DNA from 3 places in the Anaerospora sp. genome. Region 2 is predicted to be linked to each of the others. Evidence: riboswitches for the same ligand, from Rfam matches in the RefSeq annotation. Region 2 holds a riboswitch; each other region holds the start of a gene.
What was found. Region 2 has a riboswitch for thiamine pyrophosphate ahead of thiS (sulfur carrier protein ThiS). Riboswitches for the same ligand answer to the same signal wherever they lie in the genome.
Positions count from the first base shown of each region.

Region 1: linked by a shared signal. The riboswitch ahead of cytX (putative hydroxymethylpyrimidine transporter CytX) and the one ahead of thiS (sulfur carrier protein ThiS) in region 2 are both predicted to bind thiamine pyrophosphate.
Region 3: linked by a shared signal. The riboswitch ahead of thiC (phosphomethylpyrimidine synthase ThiC) and the one ahead of thiS (sulfur carrier protein ThiS) in region 2 are both predicted to bind thiamine pyrophosphate.

Region 1 is NZ_DALZUO010000022.1:22,222-33,080, forward strand. Features, by position in the region: gene RTR76_RS15630 (efflux RND transporter permease subunit) at 1-2,541, opposite strand, end outside; gene RTR76_RS15635 (efflux RND transporter periplasmic adaptor subunit) at 2,541-3,665, opposite strand; gene RTR76_RS15640 (TIGR03905 family TSCPD domain-containing protein) at 3,845-4,102, opposite strand; gene RTR76_RS15645 (Rid family detoxifying hydrolase) at 4,099-4,494, opposite strand; gene thiW (energy coupling factor transporter S component ThiW) at 4,558-5,058, opposite strand; gene thiM (hydroxyethylthiazole kinase) at 5,063-5,872, opposite strand; gene cytX (putative hydroxymethylpyrimidine transporter CytX) at 5,830-7,068, opposite strand; TPP riboswitch at 7,130-7,244, opposite strand; gene RTR76_RS15665 (hypothetical protein) at 7,364-7,591, shown strand; gene RTR76_RS15670 (tripartite tricarboxylate transporter permease) at 7,643-9,148, opposite strand; gene RTR76_RS15675 (tripartite tricarboxylate transporter TctB family protein) at 9,163-9,612, opposite strand; gene RTR76_RS15680 (tripartite tricarboxylate transporter substrate binding protein) at 9,691-10,662, opposite strand.
Region 2 is NZ_DALZUO010000001.1:22,283-33,141, reverse strand. Features, by position in the region: gene RTR76_RS00180 (ATP-binding cassette domain-containing protein) at 1-154, shown strand, start outside; gene RTR76_RS00175 (Gfo/Idh/MocA family oxidoreductase) at 235-1,224, opposite strand; gene RTR76_RS00170 (phosphotriesterase) at 1,447-2,556, shown strand; gene fabF (beta-ketoacyl-ACP synthase II) at 2,732-3,964, shown strand; gene RTR76_RS00160 (helix-turn-helix domain-containing protein) at 3,994-4,878, shown strand; gene RTR76_RS00155 (hypothetical protein) at 5,191-5,739, opposite strand; gene RTR76_RS00150 (protease complex subunit PrcB family protein) at 5,900-7,294, shown strand; TPP riboswitch at 7,351-7,459, shown strand; gene thiS (sulfur carrier protein ThiS) at 7,525-7,725, shown strand; gene RTR76_RS00140 (thiazole synthase) at 7,730-8,500, shown strand; gene thiH (2-iminoacetate synthase ThiH) at 8,523-9,623, shown strand; gene thiF (sulfur carrier protein ThiS adenylyltransferase ThiF) at 9,649-10,257, shown strand; gene RTR76_RS00125 (methyl-accepting chemotaxis protein) at 10,349-10,859, opposite strand, start outside.
Region 3 is NZ_DALZUO010000002.1:127,416-138,274, forward strand. Features, by position in the region: gene RTR76_RS02600 (energy transducer TonB) at 1-288, shown strand, start outside; tRNA gene RTR76_RS02605 (tRNA-Leu) at 604-688, shown strand; gene RTR76_RS02610 (amino acid permease) at 976-2,370, shown strand; gene RTR76_RS02615 (FAD-dependent oxidoreductase) at 2,592-3,875, shown strand; gene RTR76_RS02620 (ferredoxin family protein) at 3,872-4,174, shown strand; FMN riboswitch at 4,257-4,402, shown strand; gene ribB (3,4-dihydroxy-2-butanone-4-phosphate synthase) at 4,485-5,135, shown strand; TPP riboswitch at 5,168-5,266, shown strand; gene thiC (phosphomethylpyrimidine synthase ThiC) at 5,326-6,627, shown strand; gene RTR76_RS02635 (hypothetical protein) at 6,673-6,804, opposite strand; gene RTR76_RS02640 (N-acetylmuramoyl-L-alanine amidase) at 7,139-7,816, shown strand; gene RTR76_RS02645 (TrkA family potassium uptake protein) at 7,861-8,523, opposite strand; gene RTR76_RS02650 (TrkH family potassium uptake protein) at 8,546-9,904, opposite strand; gene RTR76_RS02655 (radical SAM/SPASM domain-containing protein) at 10,106-10,859, opposite strand, start outside.

The DNA.
Region 1 (10,859 bases), on a different contig from region 2:
CCCCACAAACTTATACGAATATCCAAGCGGCAAATTCATGCCTGGCATCAGTTCCTTGACTTTAGTCGTAATATCACCAGCAGATACCCCTACTACGTTAGCATAAACAATAACCTGGCGCTGCCGTGATTCGCGGTCAATTTGAGTCGGCCCTGATGACAGCGTTACGTTGGCAATATCACCTAACCGTACAAAGTTTCCTGTTTTGGACGCAATCAGCAAGTTGGCTACATCATCTAGACTGCTGCGTCCCTGTTCTTCCAATTGAACTCGAATTTGATAGTCCTTATCACTGGGATTAAACTCGTTGCGAGTCGTAGCTCCCAGAAACGCCATTTGAATAGTCGTGGCAACTGTAGTTGTGTCAAGTCCGGCATCACTCACCCGTACAGCATCAACCGCTACCTGAATTTCAGGAGACGATTGCTCCGCAGATACATCTACATCGGTTGTGCCGGGAATCTGCCGGATCTTTTCCACCAGTTGCTGAGCCATTTGATTGAGTTTATCCAATTCCGGTCCCCTGAGGGCAATTTGTACCGGACGGGAATCACCCCGGCCCATCCCCTGGTTATTGGTTACAGTAACCTTTAGACGTCCAATATCACGGAAATGCAGACGCAGTTCGTCCATGATTTTATCCATTGAACGGGATCGCTCACCTGACGGTACCAGCTTAACACCCATCGTAGCCTTGCCGGCCTGACCTCCAGAACCAATAATCAGGTACGATGATTCTCGTTCCTGAATTGCAAGGACCTGAGCTTCCACAGGTTTTACCAATTCCCGCATTTTCTCCAGCGATGTTCCTGCCGGAGCATTCATCGTAATATTGAACTCACCTGAGTCATACGTAGGTTGAAACTCAGAACCGAGAAAAGGTAATAGGAGACCATTGGCAAACAGGGATAGAACAGCAATGGCTACAAGCTTTTTAGGATGTGCCAGCGCCCAGCTCAGCACGCGGCGATAGAATTGCTGAAACTCCTGAAAACCTGCTTCAAAACGGTCCAGCAGCGAGCGCAGCCAGCCCTTTTTTCCTGTGTGTGCGGCAGCTTGACCGTGCCCGGCTTTAAGCCAATAGGCGGAAAGCATCGGTGTCAGTGTCAAAGCAACAAACAACGAAAAAGCAACTGCAAAAGCAACTGTTAAACCAAACTGTTTAAAAAACTGTCCTACTATGCCATTCATAGAGCCGACAGGAACAAACACAGCTAATATGGACAAGGTCGTTGCCATAACAGCCAGCGATATTTCAGAAGTACCGTCACGGGCAGCTTCCATTGGCGTTTTTCCCAGTTCCATATGGCGGTAGATATTTTCTATAACGACTATGGCATCGTCAATGAGAATACCAACAGCCAAACTAAGCCCCATAAGCGACATATTGTTCAGCGTAAAATTCATCATCTTTAATAGAAAGAAGGTAGCCACTACTGACGTAGGAATGGCAATAGCTCCAATCACGGTTGCTCTGGCATTCTGAAGAAAAAGAAACGTTATTGCTACTGCCAGCAAACCGCCAAAAATCATCGATTCCATAACATCATTTACACTGCTGCGAATATATTGTGAGCTGTCGCGAGTGATTGCCACTTTTACATCCGGAGGCAGCAAGGCTTGCACATTGGACATCGTTGTTTTTACCTTATCGGCAATCGCAACTGTATTGGTGCCTGATTGCTTTTGAACGGCAATCAGCACACTCGGCTGACCGTTGGCCCTGGCCAGCATACGTTCTTCTGCCCAGGTATCGGAAACGGCTGCAACATCGCTCAGACGGATCAAAAGTCCTTCTTTGTTGGCGACAATCACATTTTCAATATCGGTAACATTTTTATATTTGCCGATGGTGCGCACCGTCAGCTCAGTACCTTTATCACTGACCCGGCCGCCAGGAGCATTTAGATTTTGGCTGTTAACAGCGTCTAAAATCTGGGTCATTGAAATATTATAAGCAGCGAGTTTTTTGGAGTCGACTGCTACTCGAATCTCCCGCTCGGAACCACCTGATACGGTCACATCAGCTACGCCATCGACGCGCTGCAGTTCATCTTTTACAATATCCGTAGCTAATTTGCGGATATCGCCGGGACTGCGACTGTCCGATGACAGGCTGTAGTAGACAATAGCCTGAGCTCCCATGTCAAAACGCTGAATTACAGGTTCGTCAGCTTGATCAGGCAACCGCTTACGTGCAACCGATACTTTCTCGCGAACTTCATTTGCCGCGAGCTTCGGATCGGTACCAAATTCAAATTCAATGGTAATTTGGGAACTTCCTTCCCGCGTTACTGATGAGAGATTTTTGATACCGGACAGAGAACTGACCGCATCCTCAATTGGCTTTGTTACCAAACTCTCCATTTCCTCCGGTGAAGTCCCGGCAAAACTTACTGATACCATGACGAGCGGAAAATCCACATCCGGATTCAAATCAATCCCGAGCCCCGGATATGCTCCCAGCCCGAAAACGACCAACAGCATGACCAGCATAGTAGTAAATACAGGTCGTTTGATAAATGTTGCAATTCCTCCCATTAGTTACCACCATCTTTCACTGGTGAAACGGCCGCTCCATCCTTTACCTTGTTTTGGCCGTCAACAACGATGGTTTCTCCGTCAGTCAGTCCTTCCAGCACCTCTACAAGACCATCCCCGATATAGCCTGGCTTAATTAAGCGCTGCTGGATTTTATTATCAGCACTAACAACAAATACCGTCTTCTGATCTTCCCTCATTACCAAGGCACTTTCGGGGATAGTGATCACTTGGGGATGGGTACGGGTTGCCAGTTCCACTTTGGCAAACATCCCAGCTTTTAACATTCCGCTTTCATTTGGCACAATAATTTCAGCTGTAAAAGTTCGGGCAGGTAAAGCAGCTACCGGTGATACACGGGCAACTGTACCGGTAAACGCCTGTCCGTTTAGGGCGTTTATTGTAATTTTAACCGGCGTACCTACTGCCAGGTCAGCAACCTGTGCCTCACCAACAGTAGCTTTAGCTAGTAAGCTGGATACATCGGCCACCGTTACAATTGCCGAACCAGCTCTGGTATAGGCTCCAGCCTGTAAATATCGCTTTGTAACGACTCCCTCCCGTGGAGCAAGAACGTTAGCATTATTCAATTTTTCCTGTACTAAAGCCAGACTCCCCTCAGCAGCCCGGACCTGACCGAGTGACAAATCTCTCTTCGTGCGGGCGCCGTCCAGCATTTGGGCAGCAATTGCTCCCTTTTCGGCTAATACTGCATAACGATTGTAATCCAACTCTGCTTGTTCCAAGCCAGATTGGGCTGCTATCAGATTTCCCTGTGCCTGCAACACTTGTGCCGCCAGTTCGCTCGTATCAAGAGTCGCGATTACAGTTCCCTTTTTTACAAGATCTCCTTCAGATACGGTCAGCGTATTTACACGGCCGTCAACTTTTGCAGATACGTCAGCACTCCAGACAGGTTCCAGACTGCCTGAGTACTCGACCTTGGGAATAATATCCTTCCTGCCAACCTGGGCGACTTGAACAGTGGCAGCCTTTGCCTGCATATTGCCGGCACGTGCTTTGCTCGCAGCTATATTTTGATAAATTCGGTACCCCACTACCCCTGTAAGGGTAATAACAATAGCAAGAACAATAGCCATCTTCTTCTTATTCGTTAAAGGCACTTACCTTCACCCTTCCTAGTTAGCAGCAGCATTTTAAAAATATGACTGATTAGTCACAATAAGTATATCACTTTAATTTGTACTTTGATATACTTTTATGTCGTAAATGTGTACACATATTTTAACAAAAAAAGACCACTGCTCCACTAGAGCAATGGTCTTTATCATTTTACAACCTATTATTCTGTTGTCGCTGCATGCTGCTCCAAAGCCTGAGCCAGCTGGTCAGCACAGGAAGTTGCATTCCTGCAGATTGTTCCGCGCAGTTTCTTAATCACATCACCAACAGGCATACCTTTAATTAATGTGGTCATTGCACTTAAATTCCCAGGACATCCCCCGACGAATACCAAATCGGTGACAACACCGTTTTCTACTTCAAAACGGATTTCAGTAGCACATACCCCTTTTGTCTTATACGTAATAATTGCACTCACTCCCCGGATTTTGTTGCCTTGCGGGCAATCATTTCAATTTCTACATTCGCTCCCAGCGGCAAAGCAGCTACTCCGATAGTGGTTCTTGCAGGATATGGAACTTGAAATTGCTTAGCATAAACTTCATTCATTGCCTTAAAATCAGCCATATCGGTTAAAAACACCGTTACCTTTACGATGTCATCCGGTGTTAAGCCCGCAGCTTGCAAAACTTGAAATAAATTACAGAAGCACTGTTCTGTTTGCTTAGCAATATCACCTTTAACTAATTCACCTGTTGCCGGATCAATCGGAGTCTGCCCCGAAAAAAATATGGTTTGCCCTGCATCAACTGCATGTGAATAAGGACCTACCGCAACAGCACCCTCAGCCGAATAAGCTGTTCTGGTCATAGCTACCATCTCCTTGTACTGCTTTACTACAAAGTAGTTCGACCAAGGATAGACCATTCCTGCTTAAGCAGATTTATGATCCAGGTGCTCACGGCAATAGGCAGTAATAGGCGTATAGTATAGTATGCAGGCAATAAGACTGCCGCCTGCAGTACTGACCAGAAAAGGAACAACGAAAAACAAAGCTCCAACCTTTGATCCAATAATATATGCAGCTACAGGATACGCTGCCAGTGAACCGATGATTCCTGTGCCAATTATTTCTCCCAGCACCGCTCCACCGATATGCTGCGTCCGTTTATAAAGGATTCCAGCCAGCGCTGCCCCAAACAAGCTGCCGGGAAAAGCAAGCAGCGAACCGGTACCGAGCAGTACCCGCAGCACTGAAATCCCAAAAGCAGCACTCACGGCATAACGCGTTCCTAAGAGCACCGCCAACAGTACATTAATGGCATGTTGAACGGGAAAACACTTGGCAATCCCCACTGGAATATAGATTAAATGAGCGGAAAAAACTCCCACTGCTATAAACAAAGCCGCAAAGCTCATTCTTCTTATATCCATCTGCTTACGCTCCTTTTATCTTAGCATAGGTCTTAAACGTATCACTGTTCATAGCAGATATGGCATCAATCAGCCGGACACGGAAAGTTCCCAGGCCTTCCTTCTCTGCCAGAGACTTTTGGGCAATTTCACCGGCGATGCCCATAACGGCAATACCGGCAACGGCGCCAATAACAGAATCAGCAACACCACAGCAGCAGCCTGTCAAAGCAGTAGACATGCAGCCGGTTCCGGTAACATCCGCTAACAGCGGATGACCATTGGTAATATGATACACTTCATCTTCTCTAGCAATAATATCGACTGCTCCCGTTATTGCCACAACGCACCCCAGTCGTTTAGAAAGGCTTGCTGCAACCACTTGTCCCTGCTCTTGACCTGCTGTAGAATCAACGCCACGGATTCCCTCATTTATTCCTGCAAGTGTCTTAATCTCCGACATGTTCCCCCTGATCACTGCCAGTGGAATTTCCCGAATAATCCGCTCGGCTGCCTGAGTGCGCAGTTTAGTGGCGCCAACTCCTACGGGATCAAAAATTACTGGAATTCCCTTTAGCGCTGCTGCTCGGCCGGCAAGAATCATGGAATCAACCAATTGACCGTTCAATGTACCAATATTTAAAACCAATGCTGAGGCAAAGCTCACCATTTCTTCAACCTCGCCGGGATCATTTGTCATTACAGGCGAAGCTCCCAACGCCAGTGTTACATTCGCACAGTCATTAGCTGTAACAAAATTGGTTAACTGGTGTACAAGCGGGTTCTGTGCTTTTACTTGCTCGAGTGTTTGGCAGACAGCTTGCAATACATCCATGGATTGGCCACCCTCCCTACAATAGCATATAGCAGACTAACCAATACAAGCACCGGAATTGTTGCTCCAATTGCAAGCTCCCATGCAAGAAACTTGTAATACAGCGCTACGCCCAGCCCCCATACTGCCAGGGCTAGAAAGTTTGCTTTTAATTCCGGCCTGATACGGCGATTTTTAAGCCAAAAATAATCAGTAAGTACAATAGCAAACAGGGGAGCAAAAACGGAGCCGATCGCAAGCAAAAAGCTTTCATATTGCTCCATATTAACGATAAGGGCCAGCATTGTGCCTATTACAGCCATAAACAAGGCAATATATTTCTCATTCAATCCGGGGCAAAGACTGGAAAAACTGACCCCCGCCGAGTAAGCGTCCATAAATGTCGTAGTTACAGTAGCCAGGATAATAATCCCCAGAGCCGCTAATCCCAGATTTGCTGCCACCATAATGGAAGCGGGATCGGCAGTTCCGGCGGTAAGTGCAACCCCTAAGCCGATGATATACATCCAGCAGCTGCCAATAAAATATCCCAGGCCGCTGCCCCAGGCCGAGCTTTTCGCCGATTTTGCATACCGGGTATAATCGGCAATAAGCGGCAGCCACGAGAGAGGCATCGCTACACTAAGCTCTAATCCGGCACTAAACGGCATTCCACCGACTGCTGGAATTTGAGAGAGACCGCTGATATTATTAAAAACCAGGCCACTCAGAACCAGAGTAAGTACAAACAACATAACAACTGCTGCGATGTTAGCCTTCTTCCAGCCGCCTTCACGCCCCAAAGCAATCCATAGCATAATAAGTCCACCGATCGCCAGCTGCCAACCAACGAGATAATCCCCTTGCCACAGCATTTTTGTGACTTCATTGGCAGACTTTGCCGCTGACATAATCATAATGGCTGTCCAGCCAACCAATTGCAGCACGTTTAATATAGAAAATAAGTACACTCCATAACTGCCAAAAGATATGCGGGTTGATTCAATAGCGGAAATACGCTCGCGGGAGCCAATGATACCGCATAATACTAACAGCACAATCCCTATGAGGTGCCCTAACAGGATCGCGCTAATACCACTGGCAAATCCGAGTGGAGCGAGAATACCACCGGCAAAAATTTCGGCAATAGACACTGCTGCACCAAACCACAAAAATAGAAAATGCTTAAACTCCATGGCAGAGCCTGTACTATTCATTCCTTCACCTTCTTTTAAAATTAAATAGCGCATCCCATAAGGGATGCGCATCAAGACACATACAAGACCTTATTGGCTATTCCTACGCTGGCATTACCCAGATCAGGTGAATTAAGGGTCACAGAAGAACACGTTCTGTATCTCAGCCGGTCTCTCCGGCACCCCTCGCCCATATTCCATTACTGTAATACTAATATATAATAACTAAATATGCAAACCTTTCCTTAACTAGTCACTTTTTTACTCGTCCTGCAATATGATGAAGTACCGCAATAGTTTAAGGAGGGGATTTTAGTTGGCTTCCTACGAAAAAGTGGTTAAATATGTGACGGACAGATTTGAAACGGCATTAACACCCCTGCAGGCCATGATAAAGAACCAGGAAATTATCATTGTGCAAAACAAACAGATGGTCGAATTACTGGAGAAAATCCGCCTGAATGGCACCCAATCCTTAGAACGGCCTGAAGAAGTCAGTGTGCCAGAAGAAGAGCAAAGCGAAGAACAAAAAGAAGAGGCCTGACAGTAATGTAAAAACCGGAACATGAGTGTTCCGGTTTTTACATACTTACGATTACACCTCAGCATCATCAGCCAATATACCCCGTTTGTTTTTCACGCTGGCCACTATGGCCAAAATTAACAGCAGCATCGCTAAGACCAGCAGTGTACCGGCAATAGGCCGGTTGAAGAACCCCAGAAAGCTCCCTTTGAAATACATCAAGGATTGCAGCAATGAACTTTCTATCATTTTGCCCAGCACAAAAGTCAGCACAACAGGTGCCATGGGAATATCGAGTTTCTTCATGATATAACCGAGCACTCCAAATACGATCATTACCCAAATATCCCACACACTGCCGCTCACACTATATGCTCCCAGAACAGATACAATAACAATTGCCGGATAGAGCATTTTGGGCGGAATGGTAGCAATCTTTCCCCACATCCGGGCTAAGGGCAGGTTCATAACAAGCAGGATTGCATTGCCGATGAACATACTGGCAATAACTGACCAGACGAAATTGGCATTGCTTTGAAACAAAGCCGGTCCAGGCGTCAGACCATGCATAATAAAAGCTCCGAACAGTACCGCAATCGTTGGAGAGCTGGGAATTCCCAGCGTAAATAGAGGAATAAGCGCCGCGCCACAATACGCATTATTAGCGGTTTCAGGACCGGCAACTCCCTCAATGGCGCCTTTGCCAAACCGGGAAGGATCTTTTGCTACTTTCTTTTCCACCGTGTACGATAATATTGTAGGAATAACGGCATTAGAGCCGGGAATTAAGCCAGTGAGGCAGCCGATACCTGTTCCTCTGGCAATAGCCATCAGCGTAGGTTTCCATTCTTCGCGGCGCGGAAACAGGGAGCCCACTTTAGGAGGCTTTCCGGCATGGTGAGAGGACTCCATACCTTGCAGCACTTCGGAAATACCAAATAAACCCATGGCGATTGTTACAAAATCAAAGCCTTCCATTAAGTGAAGTTCACCAAAAGTAAATCTGAGAGCGCCAGAAATTGGGTCCATACCGACTAAGGATAGTGTCAAGCCGATAACTGCAGAAATAATACCGCGAATAATCGACTTTCCCATTAACCCGACAACCATAACCAAACCAAGCACCATTAACGCAAAAAACTCGGGAGGACCAAATTTCAAGGCGAATTCCGCTAACGGAGGCCCAATAAATACTAAACTGATAACCGCAAAGGTTCCACCAATAAAAGAGCCAATGGCAGCAACTCCTAGAGCGGTTCCTGCCCGCCCCTGCCTGGCCATTGGGTAACCATCAAAACAAGTTGCCACCGAGGCTGCTTCCCCAGGTGTATTGATCAGCACGGACGTAATCGTTCCGCCATATAGTGAACCATAGTAAATACCTGCCAGCATAATAATGGCCGGTACAGGCTCCATGGAAAATGTTATTGGCAGCAGCAGAGCCGTGCCGGTTGTTGGCCCCAGGCCGGGCAATATTCCCACAAGCATGCCGATTGTTACACCAATAAGACAATATAACAAATTCCAGCCTGCTAACGCTGTTGCAAAACCGTCAAGCAACGGTATAAATGAATCCATTTCCTACTCTCCCCCTACCATCCATACTCATTAACGGGGAGTGAAACTCCCAGCAGCGATTGAAACACAAACAGTAATAGCACCGCTATAGCAACAGAGGCACTAAGTGCGTAATACCACTTGTAATCGCGGATAAACATGGCAAACAGCAAGATGCTGCCTGCTATCACAAAGCCGGTAGTATTTACTATAACGGTAAAAACAACCAGCCCGCCCAGCATAGACAGGATAGTTCCCAAAGCTCTTCCTTTAGGCCATAGCTCACTAGTTGAAACCTTGTTATTTTTCGCGCAATCCCATATATACATAAGAGTCAAAAGAATTAATCCACCACTCAGCCATCTTGGGAAAAAGCCAGGTCCAGGCCCAAGGCGGGTTGAATAGTCCAGTGAGAAAGATTGATAAAATATAATGATTGCATACAGTAATATAATACTGCCAGCCCATATTCCAGCGTTGCTCACGCCGTAACACATCCTTTCAAAAACATCAGAGCGAAGATTGATAGCTTATCAGTCTTCGCTCCGCCACTTGCTTACAGTTTACTTCTTTTTGCCAGCCTCTATAATCGGTTCAAGTATTTTAGTGTCCTTCTCCAGGAATGTCTTATAGTCTGCGGCATTTTTATAGTCGATTCCTAAAAAGGATTTATTCATAAATTCAACAAACTTAGCATCCTTAACAGCAGCGGCTACTGCCTCCTCCAGCACTTTCACAACCGCATCCGGTGTTCCAGGAGGAACAGCAATTCCGCGATAGGTACCTGTCGAGGCATCGATTCCTTTTTCTTTCAGCGTCGGTATATCCTTTAAGCCGTCAAAACGTTTATCAGCCATAACTGCCAAAGGACGTAATTTTCCTGCGTCAATTTGTGCTTTTACTTCTCCCGGTCCGTAAATACCAAAATCTGCTCTTCCCCCGAGGATCTCCGTCATGGCTGGAGCTGCGCCCTGGAAAGGCACCGTGACAAATTTGACACCTGCGGCCTGCGAAAACTGGATAGCATAAAAGTTTGGTGTTACAGAAGCAGCAAAATTAAGTTTATCTGGATTAGCCTTCAGATCAGCGAGCAGATCCTCAATGGTCTTATACTTTGAATCTGTAGATACAACAATAACAGTAGGGTCAGTATTAACATTGGCAATGAGACGAAAATCTGCAGTCTTAAAAGGTGCTTGCCCTTGAAGCGGCAGCGAAACTACCTCGCGGGTAACCATGGTCAGCGTATAGCCATCTGCTTTGGCTTTCAAGCCTTCTGCCATACCGACAGCACCGCCGCCACCCGTTTTATTTACTACAACAACCTCTTGTTTTAAATTGCCTTTAAGCGCTTCGGCAAAAGCGCGGCCCACTGCATCTGTACCACCGCCTGCAGCGAAGGGTACAATAAGCTCAATCGGTTTAGTAGGATATTTTACTTCCTCTTTTTTGGCCGTCTGCGAACCGCCGCAGCCAGCGACTACCATAGTTACAATTAATAATGCAGCCAGCAAAAAAGCAATCTGTTTTCTCATTCCACTTTCCTCCATATAATATAGAATATTCCATTATATTTTACTATAATTAGAATATTATATCAACTACTCATCCATTATCAACTGAAATCTTCTAGAAAAGTTCCAGCCTTTTAAATAAACGTCTTGTCAATTCTCATTTAATTTGTTATGCTTAAATAAATTCTATAGATGATTTCGGCAATGAAGCCTCGGAA
Region 2 (10,859 bases):
GCTTTGGAATATACCTTTCATTTTAGTTACCCATGATCCTCAGGAAGCGAAGGCCATAGGACATGAAGTGCTTTTTCTGGAGCGCGGCAGGCAGGTTACGGCTCCAACTAACTGGGAATGTTCCTGCCCGGGGCGCTTGCAGGCTGTTAATTAAACAGGGAAATATATTGAAAAATAAAAGACTCCTTACTAAGCAGCTCGTACAAGAAGTACGCTGATAGCAAGGAGTCTTTATTATATTTCGCAGGGAAAGCTAAGTCCCCAGCTTGAACGGGCTTTGTCCATCAGTGCCAGGACATCAATTGTATTCTGATGAGTCATAATGGTACTTTCCCGCACTCCTGCCAGCAAGCAGCGTTCAGTTTCTTTTATTTGGTATTCAAAACCGTTAACTAAGAAAGGTGAGTCTACATTGTAGGGGGTCTCGTTGTCAATTGTCACTTGAAAGGACGTTAATGCTGTAAAATTTGGTAAGGATATATGTCCTTTTGTGCCGTAAATCACGGCAAGCGGGTCAATTATTGAACCGATAGTCGTAACTAAATGGGCAGTAGGACCATTTTCATAGGTGAGCATAATGCTATTAAAGGTATCTGTACCATATTCGCCAATCAGGGCACTCGTATACAGCTCTTTTGGCTTATAGCCCAACAACATAGCAGCGACGCCAATTGCATAAACTCCGATATCCAGTAAAGCACCACCTGCCAACAAGGGATCAAATTTCCTGATGTACCTGGCGCCTGTTGGGGCAAAGCCATATTCTGCTCTAAAATGTGTAATATTTCCAATTGTTTTTTCGGCAAGTGTTTTATACAGTAACTGATAAGCGGGGAGAAATTTTGTCCAGAAGGCTTCCATGATAAAGCGATTCTTCTCTCGGGCAAGTTCGAAAAGTTCGGCCGCCTGGACTGCATTGACTGTAAAGGATTTCTCGCATAAAACATGTTTGCCATTTTCTAAGCAAAGCTTTGCGTTTTCGTAATGTAAGGAATGGGGTGTGGCGATGTATACAACGTCGATATCAGGATCACGGGCTAAGTCTGAGTAAGAGCCATATGCTTTTGGGACGATATATTCACTTGCAAATTGATTTGCTCCATCCGTATTGCGTGATGCGACGGCGGCAAGCTCTCCACAATCGGATAACTGATTAAGCGTGGCTGCAAATTTTCTGGCAATCGTACCTGTTGAAAGAATTCCCCATTTAATTGGTGGTGTCATGCTCAAAAATCCTCCTGCTAGCATCGTTATAGTCATATAGTACCATGATAGGTATATTTTGTATCTAGGCAATGAAGCGCTCAGGTCGGAACAACAGCCATCTGTGTAGTTGGTGCTGTTCTTTGATTGTTTGTCGGCGCATATGATAAAGCGAATGTACAGCCGCTCAAAGGATAAAGCACTGTTGAATAGCTGTAAGCTGGCAACGAGAGAGGAAGGATTATGATGACATCAAAAATTATGACGGTCTGCGGTCCTATCGCACCGGAACAGCTTGGATTCACCTCCATGCATGAGCATATATTCTCCGACTGCTCCATGTTTCGAAACCGCATTCGAAAAATAGGAATTGTGAAGGACCGGGGACTTGTAAAGCCGGATGAAAAAATAACTTTAGAAAATCGCTCGTTTCTGCGCCATAATATTGCGTTATCTGCTGACAATATGAAATTGGATGATGAGCAGATGATGATTGCTGAAATTATTGATTTTAGGCTTAGTGGCGGCAATGCGATTCTTGAAGTCAGTGCACCCGGTATTAGGAGTACGGCTGACGATTTGTTTGTTCTCCGCCGGATCAGCGAGGCGGCAGGGGTTCATATTGTGGCCTCTACCGGGCTGTATGCTCAGTATACCTGGCCGGAGCTATATCACACGATGAATTACCACGAGTATGTTGCGTTTCTGCGCCGTGAAATTGCACAGGGCATTGGCAATACAGGGATTCTTCCAGGGCACATTAAAGCAGCTTATGAGGTGTATACAGAGCAGCTTGAGATATACTTGCGGGCAGCCGCGTTTGTCTCCGGCGAAACAGGACTGTCTCTGCAAATACATCTCGGTCTTGATGTTTCGCCCGAAGAAGTGCGGGACAATGTAGTGCGTCCGCTGCTCGAAGGTGGCTGCATACCGGAACGCACAATTCTTTGCCACATTCAGTTGTTATTGGGTTTTCTGTCTTTGGAAGAGCTGGTAAACAATCCGGGGCGGGTTCCTTTTAATCTTAGTCTGCACAGGGAACTGCTTAAACAAGGTTTTGTGCTTTCCTTCACGCCTTTTGGATTCGAGGCAGATGATGAACCGCTGGGAATGGTATTGTATCCCGACTGGTATGCATTATCTGGATTAGTTACTCTTATTAAGGAAGGGTATGCAGCGCAGCTGGTTATCGGCAATGACGTTTTCACCAAACTTGCCACTCGCCGCGGCGGAGGGGAAGGGTATCGCCGTCTTGCTGATTTCGTTGTACCGGCTTTGAAACAATGTGGAGTGAGCGATCAGGATATCTATCAGATAACAGTAGCAAACCCTGCCCGGCTGCTGGCTTTTTGAACAGCCAGGACTGAAAGAGGCGTAGAGCAGCTTCCCATCTTGTTAAGTGGAGGGGGGCTGCTTTCCCTATTTTCTTCAAGAACAGAAAAGCAATAGTTGTTCATTGTTAGAAAAATAGATGTGTTACAGTTAGTGCATGACATTAGACTACCAAAATCGAAGGGAGATTTATATTATGCAAAGACGTGTGGTCATCACCGGCATGGGAGCGGTAACTTCTCTGGGAGTGGGTGCCGAGAATTTTTGGAAAGCGATCAAAGCAGGTCAATCAGGAATAACACCAATTGAACGCATTGATGTAGCGGATCTCCCTACCCGGATAGGGGCAGAAATAAAGGACTTTAATGCAAGCCAATTTATTGAAAAAAAAGAAATGAAAAGAATGGACCGCTTTGCTCAATATGCAGTGGCGGCAACTGCTTTGGCGGTTGACCATGCGTATTTGGATGTAACGGCCATTAACCGTAAGAGAACGGGAGTCATTATTGGTACCGGTATCGGTGGGGTTGAAACAATCGAGAATCAGCATGCGGTACTGATGGAGAGAGGTGCAGACCGGATTAGCCCATTCTTTGTCCCGATGATGCTGCCTAACATGGCAGCAGGCCTTATTGCTATTAAATATAAATTAACCGGGTTTTCTGAATGTATTGTTGCCGCCTGCGCATCATCAAACAATGCTATCGGTGATGCCTATAAGGTTATACAGCGAAATGGAGCGGATGTTATGATTGCCGGTGGAGCTGAAGCAGCGAATACCCGGCTTGCTCTGGCAGGTTTTTGTGCAATGAAAGCCATGACAACTAATAATGATACGGCAACAGCCAGCCGCCCCTTTGACCAGAATCGAGATGGCTTTGTACTAGGAGAAGGTGCCGGCGTTTTGATTCTGGAAGAGCTTAATCACGCCGTAAACCGTGGTGCCACTATCATAGCAGAGGTTACCGGTTATGGCTGTACGAACGACGCCTATCATATTACCGCAGTTGCCGAAGGGGGAGAGGGAGCTGCCGAGTGTATGCGTCTGGCGATCGAGGATGCTTGCATAAAGCCTGCCGCTATTGGGTATATCAATGCTCACGGGACGTCAACACCGGTGAATGACCGCAATGAGACAGCAGCAATAAAGGCAGTATTTGGTGAATATGCCTATCGATTGCCTGTGAGCTCAACTAAATCAATGACTGGGCATTTGCTGGGAGCAGCAGGCGCAATTGAAGCTATTATCACTGCATATGCGCTAAAAGAAGGATATTTGCCGCCTACGATTAATTATCAAACACCAGATCCTGAATGTGACTTAGACTATATACCTAATGTAGGCAGAGAAGCAAACATTGAATACGCTCTGTCAAATTCATTTGGTTTTGGGGGACAAAATGCAACGCTGGTTTTAAAACGTTTTTAGTGGTTTGAACCGATTAGAGGAGGCGTGCTATGATCGATATCAAAGAAACGATCTCCACGTGTGTTGATTTCACGGAGGCCAATCTGGGTAACAAAATAAACCTCGATGATATTGCGCTGCACTGCAAGATTTCCAAATACCATTTGCACAGAATGTTTAAAGCTTTAACCGGTGAATCGTTAATGGATTATGTTCAATCCCGTAAGCTGTCTGCTAGTATTAATGATTTGGTTCATACGAACAGGCGGGTAATCGATATTGCTTTCGACTATGGCTTTGAGTATGAACAGTCGTACATTAGAGCTTTTCGTAAAAGGTTTGGTTACACTCCGCAGAAAGTCAGGTCGGAGCAAATGTCGCTGCATATTCAGGAAAAGCTCAATAGCAGCGACATATATTCTGTTGCTAATTCTGCGGTGTATAAGCCTGAGTTTGTCTTTAGACAACGATTTTTCCTCATCGGTATTCAGCACAAAATTATGAGCAAGTCCGGTGACAAAACTGCGAATGCCTATGGGAGGGACTTTTTTTATCATCATAAGCAGCAGGTTGCCCATCCCGTTAATCCTCATATTTATTACGGGTATACCGATTGGAGTGCGAGCGACCAAGGATACATTTACTATATGCCTTCTGTTCAGGCTGCAGAATTGACTGCAATTCCTCCTGGGATGCATGGAGTCGAGATACCTGCCCATAAATATGTGGTTTTCCGTTTTGTTGGTTTTTTTCGCCCTGATGACATTAATGGCCGGCAAGTAGGAAGACTGTTAGTCCATATGTACTCAAAATGGATATTCAATTCCGGTTTCAAATTTGCCGATACTTTCCGGTTTGAGTATATAGATAGCTCGCTATCAAAGGACAATTATTGCGAACTCGATATATATCAACCTATTACGGCAATTGAATGATCAGATAATAGAAAGAGGGTGTCGCAAAACGCTTTTGAAAGCAAATACGACATCCTCTTTTTCTTTGTATATACAGGCATAGAGATGAGCGGAAAAGCACGGCTTATACTTTTGTCATCGAAACAAAAGTATCAAAAATTCTAGGCCTGTCTTCCAAAATGCTTGGGTAATACTCATCTTACTAAAATTCGTAAACTCGCTGCGCTCAAACAGCACGAATTTCTTAACGTAAGCTAAGGATTACCCATCCTGCGGACCGCATTTTTCCAGAAGGGCCGGAAGGAAACGGGGCAACGAAACTTTTAGCGGGCTTTAGTTTTGGGCAGATGCAACACTTGCTGCCGAATTGCGAATGAGTTCTAATGCGTCAGTTACTTCGTTTCCGATCATAGCGGATAACGTATCCAGGGTAGACATGGCCGCTGTCCCATCAGGCCGGCATATCGTTTTATCCACGAGATAGCTGCTGGAGGAGGTTGAGTAGGCTTTGACATCCAGTGCGACATCCAGAGGACGTACGGAGAGCAGGAGTATGTAATTAACATGGCGGGCGTCGCTGTAGGCGGATAATGCTTGCGGTGTAGCATCGTTCGCTGTGTTGATCTGACAACGGCTTAGATCGCGTAATACCTCATTGCCTGACTGTACCTCGCTTCCCAAAAGCAGCGCATTTACTTTGAAGCGGATGACTTCATTCAGTGCTTTGTTCAGCAGGTCTATTCCCGGAACATAGTGGCCCGAAGTATCAATATATAAGGCGATAGCTGCAGTGGCATTGCTATCTACTGCAGCAGCTGAGCCGATTGAACAAGTCAATAGTAATAGGAGCAAAACACAAAGAACGCGGGTTGTTGATTTCACCTTGATACCCTCTTTCCAATGGATTTTGAGGCTTTTAGCCAACGAAATATATTATAGCACTATTTGCTGAGTCTGATGGCATTTTTTTCATCCGTTACTTTCCTATCGGAGGCAGCGTTATTATAAGTGACTGACCAGTCGAAGAGAAGGGGGAGCAATTATGAAGAAAAAATATACAAAAATCGCTGCTGCTATGGCTGGTGTTTCGCTAATGGCCGCTATGCTGCTGCCGCTTGCGGCAACAGAGGTAACTGCTGCTAAGTGGTTTGGCGGTAAAGAACAAAAAGAGTTGGCTGCTAAGCCTCAGAATGAATCGACTGAAGAAGCGGCGATACCTGCATATAAAGTGCTGGATGATGAAAAAAGTGAAGCTCAAGCTGTTGAAGAAGCCGTTGTCGTAAAAGCTAATGGCGAAATGGAGCAGGTTGCTGTAGTGGAGGCAGCCGATCAACCAGTTAATGTCGATATGGTGCCGGCTGAAGAATTGAAAAGCTTACAGAAGCAGGTTGAGGCCGATCAAAAGGTGTGGCTGCTTGATCCGGTACTTGTACTGAAAAATTCTGCTGACCGTTATGGTTTTAATGATAAAGAAGATACCTTTACCCTGCTGTCAGCTGACAGAACAGCAGGTATTGCCAAGGTATTGGTAGGGCACGGTGAGAAGTATTATCTTGTTCAACTGAAGCAGCCTGGTGGAGCTGGCAGTAGAAAAATATGGCAGGTTGTATCAATTCAGCAAGTTAAAACAGTAATTAAGAATCCTCCGTCACACGGCGATAAGGTTGATATTGGTCCCGGCGTAGCAGGGCTTGATTATAATAAGTTAATTAAATGGCAGCAAGACGTTGATGCTGGTCGTGACCGCTGGCGGCTGAATCCGCTGGAAGTGGCCCGCCAGGAAGGGAAAGCCTATGGGTTTTCTGACAAGGATGAATTTACGATTGTTCGCCAATACAGCGGTACAAGCCTGGCCCGGCATGGACAAATTGATATAGATGTGAAACATGACGGCAGGGTATATGCGATGATTCTCGTTAAGCCTTTTGGCGGCGGTGATGCTATCTGGACGATCTATAAAGTAACGGGACCTGTGAACCCGGTATCGCAGCCAGAGAAACCTGTTTCCGGTGAAAAGGTACTTTACTCTACTAATAAGTATACATCCTGGAAATGGTATGATGACCGCTATTTAAAGGATATGTCGTTTAAAGCTATTGTTGCCTCAGCGGACGTAAAAGAGAATGATGTGTTGGCTGAAAAATTAAAAGCGATTGATTATCAGAGTAAGCTTGTACTAGCTGCCTATCTGGGGACGGCTGGCGGCGGCTATGATATTGGCATTGAAAGAATACTGCTCAACGGCAATCAATTAACGGTACGGGTTCACACTAAGAGTCCTGGACCGGGTGAAATGACTACAAAAAATATTACCTTCCCGGCGGACTATGTCGTGCTTGACCGTCAGATTGCTGATGTCTGGGGTGGTTTGAATGTAAGCTTTGTTGATCAAAATGGTAAAGTCCTTCAAAAAATGAAAATTACGATTCGACATTAAACAAGAAGGCTTGACTGGTAAATAAAGGTAGAGTAGAATAAAGCTGTAATTTAATAGTTTACAACCAAGGGAGTCCATGTTATGGGCTGAGAGTGAGGCTGTGAGTCTCTGACCTTATGACCTGATCGAGATAATGCTCGCGGAGGGAGGTGTTTTGTGCATACTACGTGCCTATCCTTTGGGGAGGCACGTTTTTTTATTTTATTTCACTATGAAAGGAAGGGGATTTGATGAAGTTGACGCTCAATGGTAAAGAAGAGGAATTTGTAGACGGAGCAACGGTAGCAGCATTGATAAAAGCCAGAGGTCTAAATGGAGCCTGTATTGTTGTTGAATACAATCATGCGATCCTAAAGCAGGATGAGTGGGAGACGGTAGTCCTTAAGCCGCATGATATGCTGGAAATTGTTTCATTTGTGGGAGGGGGCTGATAATATGGGAGACCAGCTGATTATTGGCGGTCAGCCAGTGGCTAGCAGGCTGTTTTTGGGTACTGGCAAGTTTTCTTCGCATACAATTATACCTGAAGTGATCCGAGCTGCAGGAGCGCAGGTGATAACAGTGGCATTAAGGCGGATAGAGCCCAATAATGCCCAGGAAAATATTGTGAATTATATCCCTGAGGGGTCGATCCTGATGCCGAATACTTCGGGTGCAAGGACGGCAGAGGAGGCAATACGCATAGCGCGTTTAGCAAGGGCTGCCGGTTGTGGCAACTGGATTAAAATCGAGGTTATTTCTGATGCCAAATACTTGTTGCCTGATAATCTAGAGACAATTAAGGCAACGCAAGTGCTGGCGGCAGAAGGATTTATTGTTCTTCCTTATATGAGTCCCGATTTGATGGCTGCTAAAAAAATGGCAGAAGCAGGAGCGGCTGCAGTTATGCCGTTAGGATCGCCGATTGGCAGTAACCGCGGTTTAAAAACAAAAGAATTAATTCGCATATTAATTGAGGAAATTTCTGTACCAGTTATTGTTGATGCAGGGATTGGGCGGCCTTCGGAGGCTGCCGAAGCTATGGAAATGGGCGCCGCAGCGGTGCTGGTCAATACCGCAGTAGCAACAGCCGGTGACCCTGTTGCTATGGCGCGCTCTTTCGGGCTGGCAGTAGGTGCCGGACGCATGGCTTATTTGGCGGAACCGGAAAACAGAAAGGGTTATGCAAGCGCATCATCGCCATTAACCGGTTTTCTACATAGTTAATAGGATGGAAAGCAGGGATAATATGAGTGTTCAGAGTGTGATTGAGCAGTACCGGAATTTTAACATAGATACATTCTTTGAAAGTATTACAGACCGGCAGATTGCAGGCGTGATTGCCAAGGATGAAATGAATTTGCTGGATTACCTGACACTGCTCTCGCCGAAAGCTGAGGCTTATTTAGAAGAAATGGCATGCAAAGCCCACTGGTTGACGACAAAGCGTTTTGGCCGGACCATTCTGCTGTATACGCCGCTGTATTTGGCTAATTATTGCGTTAATCAATGTGTATATTGTGGTTTTCATGCGGGGAACAGTATTACCCGAAAAAAACTGACGCTGGAGGAAGTTGCTGACGAAGCGCAAGTAATAGCACAAACCGGGCTTAAGCATCTTATTATTTTAACAGGAGAGTCAAGACGACACTCGCCTGTCAGTTACATTAAAGACTGTGTAAATGTCCTGCGTAGTTTCTTCACCTCAATCAGTATTGAAATTTATCCGCTGGAGCAAGAAGAGTATGCCGATTTAGTAGCGTGCGGTGTCGACGGGGTGACTGTTTACCAGGAAGTATATGATCAGACAATCTATGAGCAGCTGCATCTTGCCGGTCCCAAACGCAACTATTCTTATCGGCTGGATGCGCCCGAGCGGGCTTGCCTGGCAGGAGTCCGAACTGTGAATGTTGGCGCTCTTCTAGGTCTCCATGACTGGCGCCGGGAAGCATTTATGACTGGTATTCATGCTAACTATTTGCAGCAAAAATTTCCGGAAGTAGAAGTCAGTATGTCGCCGCCTCGCATGCGGCCCCATGCTGGGGGATATTTGCCTAATGTCGAAGTCAGCGATAAGAATCTGGTGCAGTATTTATTAGCTTATCGCCTGTACATGCCATGCAGCGGAATTACACTGTCGACGAGGGAGCCGGCAAAGCTGCGCGATCATTTGTTAAAGCTTGGCGTCACAAAAATGTCAGCTGGATCCTGTACTGCGGTGGGCGGTCACATTGAACAAAATGCAACGAGTCAATTTGAAATTTCTGATGACCGCAATGTGGCAGAAGTAGCTGCCATGCTTTCGAGAGCGGGTTATCAACCTGTTTATAAGGATTGGCAATTATGGTAACGCAGGTTGGAAAGGAGGCAGTGGTATGAGTGTACTTGAACAAGGGTTGCTGCGCTATTTAAAGCCGGAAGTGATTGCAAAATTACATTCCGTGAAAATTGGTATAGCCGGAGCAGGCGGACTTGGATCAAACTGCGCACAAATGTTGGTTCGTACCGGTTTTATAAATTTTAAAATTGTAGACTTTGATTGCATCGAGAGCAGTAATCTGAACCGACAGTTTTTCTTTAGTCATCAGGTTGGATTGCCTAAGGTCGAAGCACTACGGGATAATCTTAGGCTGATTAATGAAGCGGTAGCGGTAGAGGCACTGCAGTTGAAGGTGGACCATGATAATGCAGCAGGATTGTTTGCAGACTGCAATGTGGTTGTCGAAGCTTTTGACCGGCCTGAATATAAGAAGTTGATTGTTGAAACCTATCTCCACTCAGCAGAGCTACTTGTCGCCGTATCTGGTCTTGCGGGCTGGGGGAAAAGTGAAGATATCCGGATACACCGACGAAAAGAAAATTTTTATGTCGTTGGCGACTGGGTATCCGCAATTAGTGACGACTGCCCACCGTTGGCGCCACAGGTGCATGTAGCTGCGGCCAAGCAGGCGGATATTATAGTGGCTCATTATTTAGGGAAATAATAATGTATAAAGGAGGGTGACGCAAATCGCTTTTTGATAAGCAAATGCGACACCCTCCTTTTCTTTGTATATCAGGCAAAAGAACCGAAGGTTAATTATTTAATTCATTTGCCAGAGAGTCAAGACGGTTGGTCATAGAGTTAGTCTGCTGAATGGCAGCTGTTACCTGGATGATGGAGTCTGTTATTTGTCCGATGGCATCGCCGATTAGCTGCATTTGGTTGGCAGTATAGTCGCTATCGTGTTGGATGCTTCTGATGATATCCTCGATCTGCTTGATCGAATCAGCGCTTGTGCCGGCTAATTTACGAATTTCCTGGGCAACCACGCCAAAGCCGCGGCCCTGGTCTCCGACGCGGGCAGCCTCTATTGCTGCATTAAGGCCTAACAAGTTTGTCTGAGAAGCAATCATCTTGATTAAACTTAGGACTTGATCAGATTCGCGCACGCGATCCTTTGACTGAAAAGTTGTTGTGGCAAGTTCGCGGCTAATAGCAGTAATCTCTTGCGATTGAGCAGAAATTTTTTCGGCGCTGGCAGCCAATACAGTGACGCTTTCGTTAAGGTGCTGAGACATTTCTTTCAGTGTTTCCTGTCTGGAG
Region 3 (10,859 bases), on a different contig from region 2:
ACAAAAGGTCTCATTTCGCCTCCCCGGATTTTGCAGAAAGTAGAGCCCCGTTACCCGGAAAGTGTCAGGCGCGATGGAGTAGAAGGAAGTGTAACCGTTAAAATGGAAATCATGGAGAATGGCAAGCCCAGCAATGTTTGGGTTGTAGGTTCTTCAGGGAGAAACGAATTAGATGAGGCTGCAGTAAAAGCGGTTGAGCGGTGGCGATTTGTGCCTGCCCGCGATTCCGCCAATGGGCAGCCGGTAGTGTGTATTACTACGGTAGAAGTTAAATTTCGTCTGAATTAAGCATATTTAAGTGCAGGCTTTTCCGTTTAGCTCATATCCCTGGAAGTTGCTGATTGCAGGCAGCTACTCAGCTGCCAAGCAATGGCCAGCGGTGAAAATGAGCGCATCGGTTAGGTGATGGGGCAGAAAAATATTGAGGAAAACCTGTAACTGAAAAAAATAATGAAAAAAAGTCAGCATGCACAGAAAAAAACGCTTGACGAAGGGATATTGTTTATGGTAATATTCTTATGTCAGGTGCGTGAGATCACATCAAGTGATCGCCTCCAGGAAAGGAAAATTCTCTGGAAGCTCGCAATTGCTGACTTCATACATGCGGGAGTGGCGGAACTGGCAGACGCACTAGACTTAGGATCTAGCGCTTTACGGCGTGCAGGTTCAATTCCTGTCTCCCGCACCATAGGATATAGGGGGCTTCAGAGTTTTCTCTGGAGCCTTTTTCCTTTTTATAATCGCTGATTGCAGATAGAAGAAGTATTCTGAATTCAGACGCTGGGGAAGAAGCGGGGGACGATCGTGGAATAGACTTCGTATTTAATGTAATAAAATTCCGTTTCCTGGAAAAGTAAAAAAGGAGTGAATCCTATGAGCAGCAATTTAAAAACTGAAAAAAACCAAATCAGCAGCAATCCCCATGTAATAGACACAGAAACGGGTGAGTTAAAGCGAAGCCTGCAAGCACGCCACATGAATATGATTGCAATCGGCGGTGCTATTGGTACGGGCTTGTTTGTCGCCAGCGGTGCCTCTGTTAGTACGGCAGGGCCAGGCGGAGCTTTATTCGCGTATGGTGTAATTGGCATTATGGTTTATTTTTTGATGACCAGCCTGGGAGAAATGGCTACCTATTTGCCTGTCTCCGGGGCATTTGGCACCTATGCCAACCGGTTTGTTGATCCTGCGCTAGGCTTTGCCGTAGGCTGGAATTACTGGCTGAACTGGGCTTCCTGTCTGGCAGTGGAGTTAGTTGCCGGAGCTATTATTATGAAATTCTGGTTTCCGGATATTCCTGCCATGGTGTGGAGTGGATTGTTTTTAGTCATGCTGTTTATATTGAACTTATTATCTACCCGCGCATACGGTGAAAGTGAATTCTGGTTTGCCGGGATTAAAGTAATCACAGTTGTCGTTTTTTTATTTGTTGGTGTTGCCGTGCTTCTCGGCTTTGGCAACACTTCATCACCCGGCTTTGCCAATTGGCATACCGGAGAAGCTCCTTTTGTGGGCGGATTTGGTGCGATATTAAGTATCTTTATGATCGCAGGATTCTCTTTTCAAGGGACGGAACTGGTGGGAATTGCTGCTGGTGAGAGTGAAGAACCGGAAAAAAATGTGCCTAAGGCTATTAATACTGTATTCTGGCGCATTTTGCTGTTTTACATTGGAGCTTTATTAATTATTGGTTTTTTACTGCCCTATACGGATGAAAATTTGTTGAAGAACGATGTAGAGAACATCGCTGTCAGTCCTTTTACATTAGTGTTTTCCCGTGCAGGCTTAGGAACGGCTGCATCTATTATGAATGCAGTTATTCTTTCTTCGGTGCTTTCAGCCGGGAGCTCATCTTTGTATGCATCCTCGCGAATGCTGTATGCTTTGGCCAAGGAAGGCAAAGCGCCACAGCTTTTTGGCAAAGTGAATAAGCGGGGAGTACCGGCTAACGCTCTTTATGCAACAACTGTTTTCGGATTACTTGCTTTTCTAACCTCGCTTGTCGGTGACGGTACCGCTTACACCTGGCTGTTAAATATAACTGGTGTAATTGGTTTTATCGCCTGGCTGGGAATCGCCATTAGTCATTACAGATTCCGGCGGGCCTTCATTAAACAAGGGAGGGACTTAAGCGAATTGAAGTATAAGGCTAAATGGTTTCCCTTCGGACCGTTGTTTGCCTTTGCCCTTTGTTCTATCGTCATAATTGGGCAAAATTACAATGCCTTTTTAGGCGGGACTATTGACTGGTATGGTGTAGCCGTATCGTATATTGGTATTCCCGTGTTTTTAGCAGCTTACTTAGGCTATAAATATGTGAAAAAGACAAAACTGATCCCTTTGGAGAAAGTGGATTTGAGCCGCTCTTAAATAACTGGATAGCCGGCTCATACGAAAGCCAATCACTCCCAACTTTAGGTAAATTAAAGTTGGAGTGATTGGCTTTTCTTATTACATAGCAACCACCGGCTTTGTTTTCATTGAATAGCAAATATGTTTGTGGCATAATGAAATTACAGATTTTTCACGCTATGACGTGAAATGGTAAAGTTCTGCTAGAAATCTTATTTATTTTTGGAGGGGTGAACATTTTGGCAGATGAAAAATTTCAGGTTATTGTCATTGGTGCCGGACTTGCAGGCAGCGCAGCTGCTTATCAGCTGGCAAAAGCCGGGCGGGAAGTATTGTTAGTCGACCGGGGCAAAGGGCCAGGCGCAAAAAATATGACGGGCGGTCGTATTTATACATATGCGCTTAAAAAACTATTGGGTGACGAATGGCAGGAGGCTCCGCTTGAACGGGAGGTAACGAGAGAAATGATGATGATGATGACACCGCAAACAAGCGTTGCCATCGACTCAACATTTTCATCGGTCAACCAGCAGTCTTATACGGTACTCAGGAGCAAGCTGGACGCGTGGCTAGCGGCAAAAGCAGAAGATGCGGGAGCCATGATGATTCCGGCCAGTACCGTTGACACGTTTCTTATGAGGGACGGGAAGGTCTGCGGTGTTAAAATCGGAGATGAAGAGCTTGAAGCTGATTTAGTGATTAGTGCTGAAGGCGTTAATTCTCTTGTGGCGGAGAGATCTGGGATTATTAAGCCATTAGAGCTCAAAAATATTGCATTAGGGATTAAGCATATCGTTCAACTGCCTGAAGCGGTAATTAATGAGCGATTTAATACAGTCAGTGATGTTGGTACGGCAATGCTGTGTGTTGGCGAATGTACGAAAGGCATCAGCGGCGGTGCATTTCTCTATACGAATAAGAACAGTATTTCACTGGGGATGGTCGTTGATTCTCTTAGCTGGAAGAATGCGAAACTTCCGGTAGCGGATATCGCTGAGGCGTTAAAACACCACCCATCTATTTCCCGTTATATTGAAGGTGGAGAGGTTATCGAGTATTCTGCACACCTTATTCCGGAAGGTGGGATTTCAGCGCTTCCTCAGCTTTTTGCCGATGGTGTTATGATTGCCGGTGATGCAGCAGGCCTGGTTGTTAATAGCGGATTTACTGTTCGGGGAATGGATTATGCTATTTTATCCGGCATTGCAGCAGCTGAGACGGCTAATGAAGCAATAGATGCAGGTGATTATTCCAGAAATATGTTAAAAGGTTACGAGACGCGATTGCAGCAAAGTGTGCTAAAAGATATGCATACTTTTAAAAATGCACATGATTATATGGCACATACGAGACAAGTTTTCACTACTTATCCTATGCTCGCGGCTGACTTAATGCGCAATATTTACGGTGTAGACGGTACTCCGGCTAAACGGGTGCTTGGTGTCGCCAGAGAGACTGTTGCGGATAAAATATCGTATTTTGATGTGTTTAAAGATATGGTTAAGGGGGCGCGGTCACTATGAAAAATCTCTCGATGGATGATCGTCTAGCTAAAAATCGCTTTGACAGCGATGATCATAATCCTCATATTGTTGTCGACAAAATTGCGTGTAAGACTTGCAGTCACCGTGCCTGTACCTACTCGTGCCCTGCAGAACGTTATAAATGGGATATGGTGAACGATGTACTCAGTTTTGATCATGTAGGCTGTCTGGAATGCGGCAATTGCCGGCTTGTATGCGAAAGGCTGAATCAGGGACTTGAAGGTTATTCCTGGAATTATCCCTCTTTCGGAAAAGGCATTATTTTTCGCGAAGGATAGCTGCTGCCGCTGTAGTAGACTCTCTTGTGACTTAAGTACTGGTTGACAAATACTACCAGGGGAGTATACTTACAACTGAGTGACTTATTCTCAGGGCGGGGTGTGAATCCCCACCGGCGGTATCCCAGGTAAACTGGGGAGCCCGCGAGCGCTCTTCGTTTTGAAGAGGTCAGCAGAACTGGTGAGAGGCCAGTGCCGACGGTACAGTCCGGATGAAAGAGGATAAGGCAGTGATAGTTTTTATTACATCTGCCTATCTGATGCCCTGATTCGAAAGTAAGTCCGACTATATGAGTAGGAGGAATACTAATTGAATCAGAATTTACTAGTTCGATTTGGCAATCCCGAGGAAAGAGTGAAAAAGGCCATTGAAGCACTGCGTAACGGACAGGGGATTTTGGTGACTGACGATGAAGAACGGGAAAATGAGGGCGATATTTTCTTTGCGGCAGAGCATTTGAATGAAGCACAAATGGCAATGCTCATTCGTGAGGGCAGCGGTATTGTTTGCTTATGTCTCCCTGAAGAGCGAGTGCAGGCTTTAGAACTGCCGATGATGGTAGAGCATAATACAAGCAGCTTTCAAACGGCATTTACTGTTTCCATTGAGGCGGCCTGTGGAGTCACAACCGGTGTATCCGCCGCTGACCGCGTGACAACAGTGAAAGCCGCAATTGCCGAACAGGCCTGTGCTGCTAATCTGAGACGTCCCGGACATGTCTTTCCATTAAGGGCTAAGGCTGGTGGCGTGCTTGAGCGTCCGGGTCACACAGAGGCGAATGTTGATTTAATGCGTCTTGCCGGGCTAAAACCGTACGGGGTTTTATGTGAGCTTACTAATCCGGATGGAACAATGGCTCGTTTACCGGAGATTGTAGAATTTGCTATGAATCATAATATGACGGTTGTTACCGTGAATGATCTTATTGAATATCGCAAGAAAAATGTGGATGTACAATAGTTGGAATATCAAGTATAGTAATAATAAGTGAATAAGACAGCTAGGGGTGCCGAAATGGCTGAGAGGACACATGTCCAACTCTTAAACCTGATGTGGTTAGTACCACCGGAGGGAAGCTTTTTAATTAATACTTTAAAGCCTGCCTTGTGGTAGGCTTTTTTGTTATTTAGGATGAGGAAGGGGAGTAGCAATGAATTACACGACACAAATGGATGCTGCCAAAAAAGGGATTGTCACTGAGCAAATGCGCATAGTAGCAGAAAAAGAAAAGATGAGAATGGAGACGCTGATAGAATTGGTCGCGGCAGGGAAGGTGGTTATCCCTGCTAATAAAGGACACATTAGCTTAAGTCCCGAAGGTGTCGGCGCAGGCCTTAGGACAAAGATCAATGTTAACTTAGGTGTTTCCAAAGATTGCTGTGATATTAATTTTGAGTTGGATAAAGTAAAAAAAGCGATTGAGCTGAAAGCTGAAGCGATTATGGACCTCAGCTGCTATGGAAAAACACAGGAGTTCCGTCAAAAATTGGTAGAAATATCTTCTGCTATGATTGGTACGGTGCCGATGTATGATGCCGTAGGTATGCTGGATAAGGAATTAAAAGATATTACGGTTGATGAGTTTTTTGCTGTTGTGGAAAGGCATGCCCAGGATGGCGTTGATTTTATGACGGTCCATTGCGGTATTAATACTACGACTGCCGAGCGAGTGAAAAACAACAAGCGATTAACCAATATTGTTTCACGAGGCGGTTCACTGCTGTTTGCCTGGATGGAGCTTAATAAACAGGAGAATCCGTTTTACGAATACTTTGACCGCTTACTGGATATTTGTGAGCAATATGATGTGACACTTAGTCTGGGGGATGCCTGCCGCCCTGGTTCCATTAATGATTCAACCGATGCTGCCCAAATTGAGGAGTTGATCGTTTTAGGAGAGTTGACTAAACGTGCCTGGGCGAGAAATGTACAGGTAATGATTGAAGGTCCCGGACATATGGCGCTCAATGAAATTGCAGCGAATATGACAATTGAGAAAAAACTATGCCATGGTGCTCCTTTTTACGTACTGGGACCGGTGGTTACTGATATTGCCCCTGGGTATGATCATATTACCAGCGCAATCGGGGGCGCGGTGGCGGCAGCTAATGGGGCGGATTTCCTGTGTTTTGTAACTCCGGCGGAACACCTGCGCTTACCCACTCTGGAAGATATGAAAGAAGGAATTATTGCTACTCGCATTGCCGCTCATGCAGCCGACATTGCAAAAGGAATACCCGGTGCAAGAGACTGGGACAATCAAATGAGTGCTGCACGGGCGGATGTTAATTTTCCGCGGATGATCGAACTGGCGATTGATCCTGAAAAAGCCAGAAGATACCGGGAAGAATCGAAACCGGAATGTGAAGACACCTGTACGATGTGCGGTAAGATGTGTCCGATGAAAAATATGAAAAAAATCTTAAACGGCGAAGAAATTACTTTGAAGTAACAAAAAGCAGGGTAGCGATTTTATCAATTGCTACCCTGCTTTTTGTTAGGGCAATGTTCTGTTCACGTACTCGATGTCGGGATATAAAGTAGGCACTGTATTTTGTGTTTTTTTATCAGTTGATTCTACTGGAGCCTGCTCATTGTCAACAGCTGCTGTGGTTTTTTCATTGTCCATGCGATCACCTCCTGGGCTTAGTGTCTTGACCAAGTTAAATCTTAGTTTAGCCAGCGTGTCTTTTTTCGCACTGCTGCGTTGTCGTCGCCTTACATATTCCCGATTTGCGCGGACTCCTCCGCCTTGCATTGCAAAAAAATCTACACTGTCTAATTCTAATTCACAACTCGGTCAAGACACAGTTTGCCCAGAATGCTGTAAATCTGTGCATTCTGTAATGAAGAATAAGGAAGAACACCGGAAAATATTACGTTTGTCAGCATTTATCGTCATAAGGTATAATGGCGGTGTATGTTAGTGACTGATGGATTGCCTTCTAGTAAGGATGGAAATAATGAAAAGTTCTTTTAAGATGCTTGTTTTTCTTGCGATCCTGTCCCTGGCGCTGCCGGTTAATGCTGCTTATGGGGCAGCGCATGCGGCTACATATGCCGGTGTGCAGGGAAAGACAATTGTGGTAGACCCCGGTCATGGTGGAAGTGATACGGGTGCTATTGGGAGTAATAATATTGTTGAAAAAGATGTGACTCTGGGGATTGCGCTGGAACTGAAGAAAATGCTTGCTGCCAGAGGGGCTAATGTCGTGTTGACCCGTACCGCTGATAAAGATGTAGCCTATAAAGGGGCTTCAGATAAGGAAGAGCTCGCGGCCAGGGTTAATGTTGCCAATCGCATGGATGCCGATTTGTTTGTCAGTATTCACGCTGATGCTTTTTCAACGAATGAGGCGCAAGGTACTACAACTTATTTTTATGAAAAAACGAATGAGGATCGCCGCTTTGCCCAAATTCTGCAGAGCAACCTTGTGCGGCAGGTGGGCCTCTCTGACCGTGGTTTTGAAGAAAATGATTTTTATGTGTTGGAAAACACACATATGCCAGCAATTCTGGCAGAGGTAGCTTTTATTTCTAATCCCCAGGAAGCCAGGCTGCTTAGCAAGACGACGTTCTGGCGTAAGGCTGCTTTGGGACTTTACAATGGAATAAACAGTTATTTTTCAACAGCGAAATAAAGAGCAGGCGCCGGTATATACCGCGCCTGCTCTTTGTTAGTTAATCACTCAAGTTCTTCCAGCCGCTGCAAGCCTTCAATGCCGCCAACCACGATTAATACATCTTCAGAAGTAATTTTATCGCTGGGATGGGGCGGTACAATGATTTTATCGGCCCGTTTAATGGCAACAACGTTCATTTCATATTTAGCGCGCAGATTGGCTTCAGCCAGGCTTTTGCCGATAAGAGACTGAGGTGCGTTGATTTCTACAAGGCTTAAGTTAGGTGAGAGCTCAATATAATCAAGAACGTTGGTGGAAACTAAATTATGTGCTACCCGCTGGCCCATATCGCGTTCGGGATAAACAATCCGGTCAGCGCCTATTTTTTTCAGCATTTTACCGTGCAGTTCGTTGCGCGCTTTTGCAACAATGTGCGTAACACCCATATCTTTTAACAACAATGTAGTCAGTACATTCGCCTGCATATCTTCACCAATTGCGACTACTACTACATCAAAATTACGTATTCCCAGTGTCTTGAGGGCAGCTTCATCTGTTGTATCTGCGACTGCTACATGGGTAACCTCATCACTGAGTTTTTGTGCTTTTTCCTCATCTGAGTCAACTGCTAGTACGTCGTGTCCGGAACGGGCCAGGGTAAGCGCTACACTTGCGCCAAATCGTCCCAGGCCTATTACTGCAAATTGTCGTTTTTTCTTCGCCATACACTCTATCTCCTATTATAAATTAGCCAATTATGATTTTTCCCTCAGGGAAATGAACGGACTGCTTCTTTTCTCTTAGTGCCAGAGCAAGTGCCAGCGTGACTGGACCGACCCGGCCGGCAAACATGGTAATGATTAACCAGAATTTGCTGGAATCACTTAAGGCAGGCGTAATTCCTGTTGAAAGACCTACAGTACCGAAGGCAGAAACAACTTCGAACAAAAGGCTGATGAAGGGGTGGTTTTCTTGAATTACCAACATCATTGTAATAAAGATAACAAGCAAAGAAGCAATAAAAGCTACTGCGAAAGCTCTGTAGATGATCTGCCGGGGGATGGATCGATGAAAGACCTCAATATCCTGTTTGCCGCGAATGATGGCCCAAACTACCAGCATGAGTACGGCAAAAGTTGAGGTTTTAATGCCGCCCCCCGTTGAGCCTGGCGCTGCGCCGATAAACATTAAGATACTCATGAAAAACAAGGTGGCTGTTTCTAAGCCGCTGATAGAGATTGTATTATAGCCGGCGCTGCGGGTAGTGACAGACTGAAAAAAACTGCTGAGAACTTTGTCCGGCCAACTGAGCGTTCCCAGTGTGGCAGGATTGTTATACTCGAGCAGGAAGATAACAATCGTTCCTGTCAGCAGCAGTACAGTGCTTGTTACTAGGACAATTTTAGTGTGTAACGATAGTCGTGTAAAGCTGCGTGTTGTCCATACATCGGCAATGACGGCAAAGCCCATTCCTCCTAACAGTACGAGCGTGGCGACTGTTAGGTTGATGGTAATGTCCGAAACATAGCCGGTAAGGCTTTTGGAGTTGCCGAGCAAATCAAAGCCCGCATTGCAAAAGGAAGAAATAGAATGCCAGTACCCCAGATAAATACTAGAAAGACCATATTCGCCATACCAGTGAAGGGCTAATATCGTGCCGCCAATAAATTCAATCAGAAAGGTCATTTTTAAAATGTAAATTGTGATCCGTACAATGCCGGACAACGTAAGCTGATTCAGTGCTTCTTGCATAATAAGCCGCTGTCGGAGATTAATCTTTTTTCCGATTAACAGGGCAATCAGGGTTGTCATGGTCATAATTCCTAATCCGCCGGCTTGAACCAGTAAAATAATGACAAGTTGTCCAAATAAGGACCAATAGGTTCCGGTGTCGACAACGATAAGACCGGTGATGCAAACCGCTGACGTAGCCGTAAACAAGGCGTCCACGAAATTGGTGGATTGTCCGCTGGCTGAAGAAATCGGCAGAGATAGCAGGAACGCTCCTAACAAGATGAGCGCAGCAAAGCTGGCTGATAAAATTTGATAAGGTGATAGTTTCCAACGGGAGATGTCAAGCAAGTTGCTTGTTCGATAGTTATTCAAAAAAGTCACTCCACTAATGCAATATGGTTGTACCTGGTAATTAGTAAACCCATTTTTTCCCTTTTTTATCCGGTCGCTTAGGAAGGAAGCACTGTCTATCTAATCGGAAAGCTGTTGCCGCTTTCCGATTAGATCAAACAAGAGAACTCATTATTATTATACAATACTAGCAGCAGAATAAAAGGGCATCAGCAGGAACATTTATTTATCTTCCCAAACGCCTGTATATGGATTGTAAGAGCATTCGGAGGAACAGGCCAGCCAGCGTTTTGAAGAGTCGCTTCCCTGCGCCAGCGGGCGGCAGTCACCGCAAGCATAGCGGTATTCACAGTCTTGGCACTTTTCTACTTTATCCTTGGTAGTATGCCAGCAGTTCTGCATTTTTTCACCGTTAACAATTGCGGGTAAAGAATCTTGCAGGACATTGCCGCAAATCTGATTGCGGGCAAATATGCAGGGAATAACATCGCCATCCGACGTGATAGCCAGCTTTCCGGACAGGCAGGGATGAAAGGCGGTTGCCCGTGCAAAAGACTGACTGTCGGTATGAAAGGGCGGTTTAATAGGCGGTTTGCGGTAAGTCTGTGGCAGCAGTTCTTTGTCGTCACCCCGCCCAGTCGGACGGACTACGTCAGGGGGATTCACTTCAACGCCCAGCTCATCGCATAATTTCATGATGTTGTCTACTTCCTGTTCATTGGGTTTCATAATGATGGATGCAATTCTAAGCGGAATCTCGGCTGCCAGGATCTTTTTGATATTGCCGAAGGTTTTGGCAAAACTTCCCGGATTAAGGGTTATTTGATCGTGAACAACGGCGTTGTCTGCATATATAGTCGTAGCAATACTGACGTTATGCTGTTTGAAAAACTCAATATCATCGTCGGTAATAATTGTGGCATTGGTAAATATTTCTATAAAATCATAGCCTTCGCTGGATGCTTTTTCCACTAAT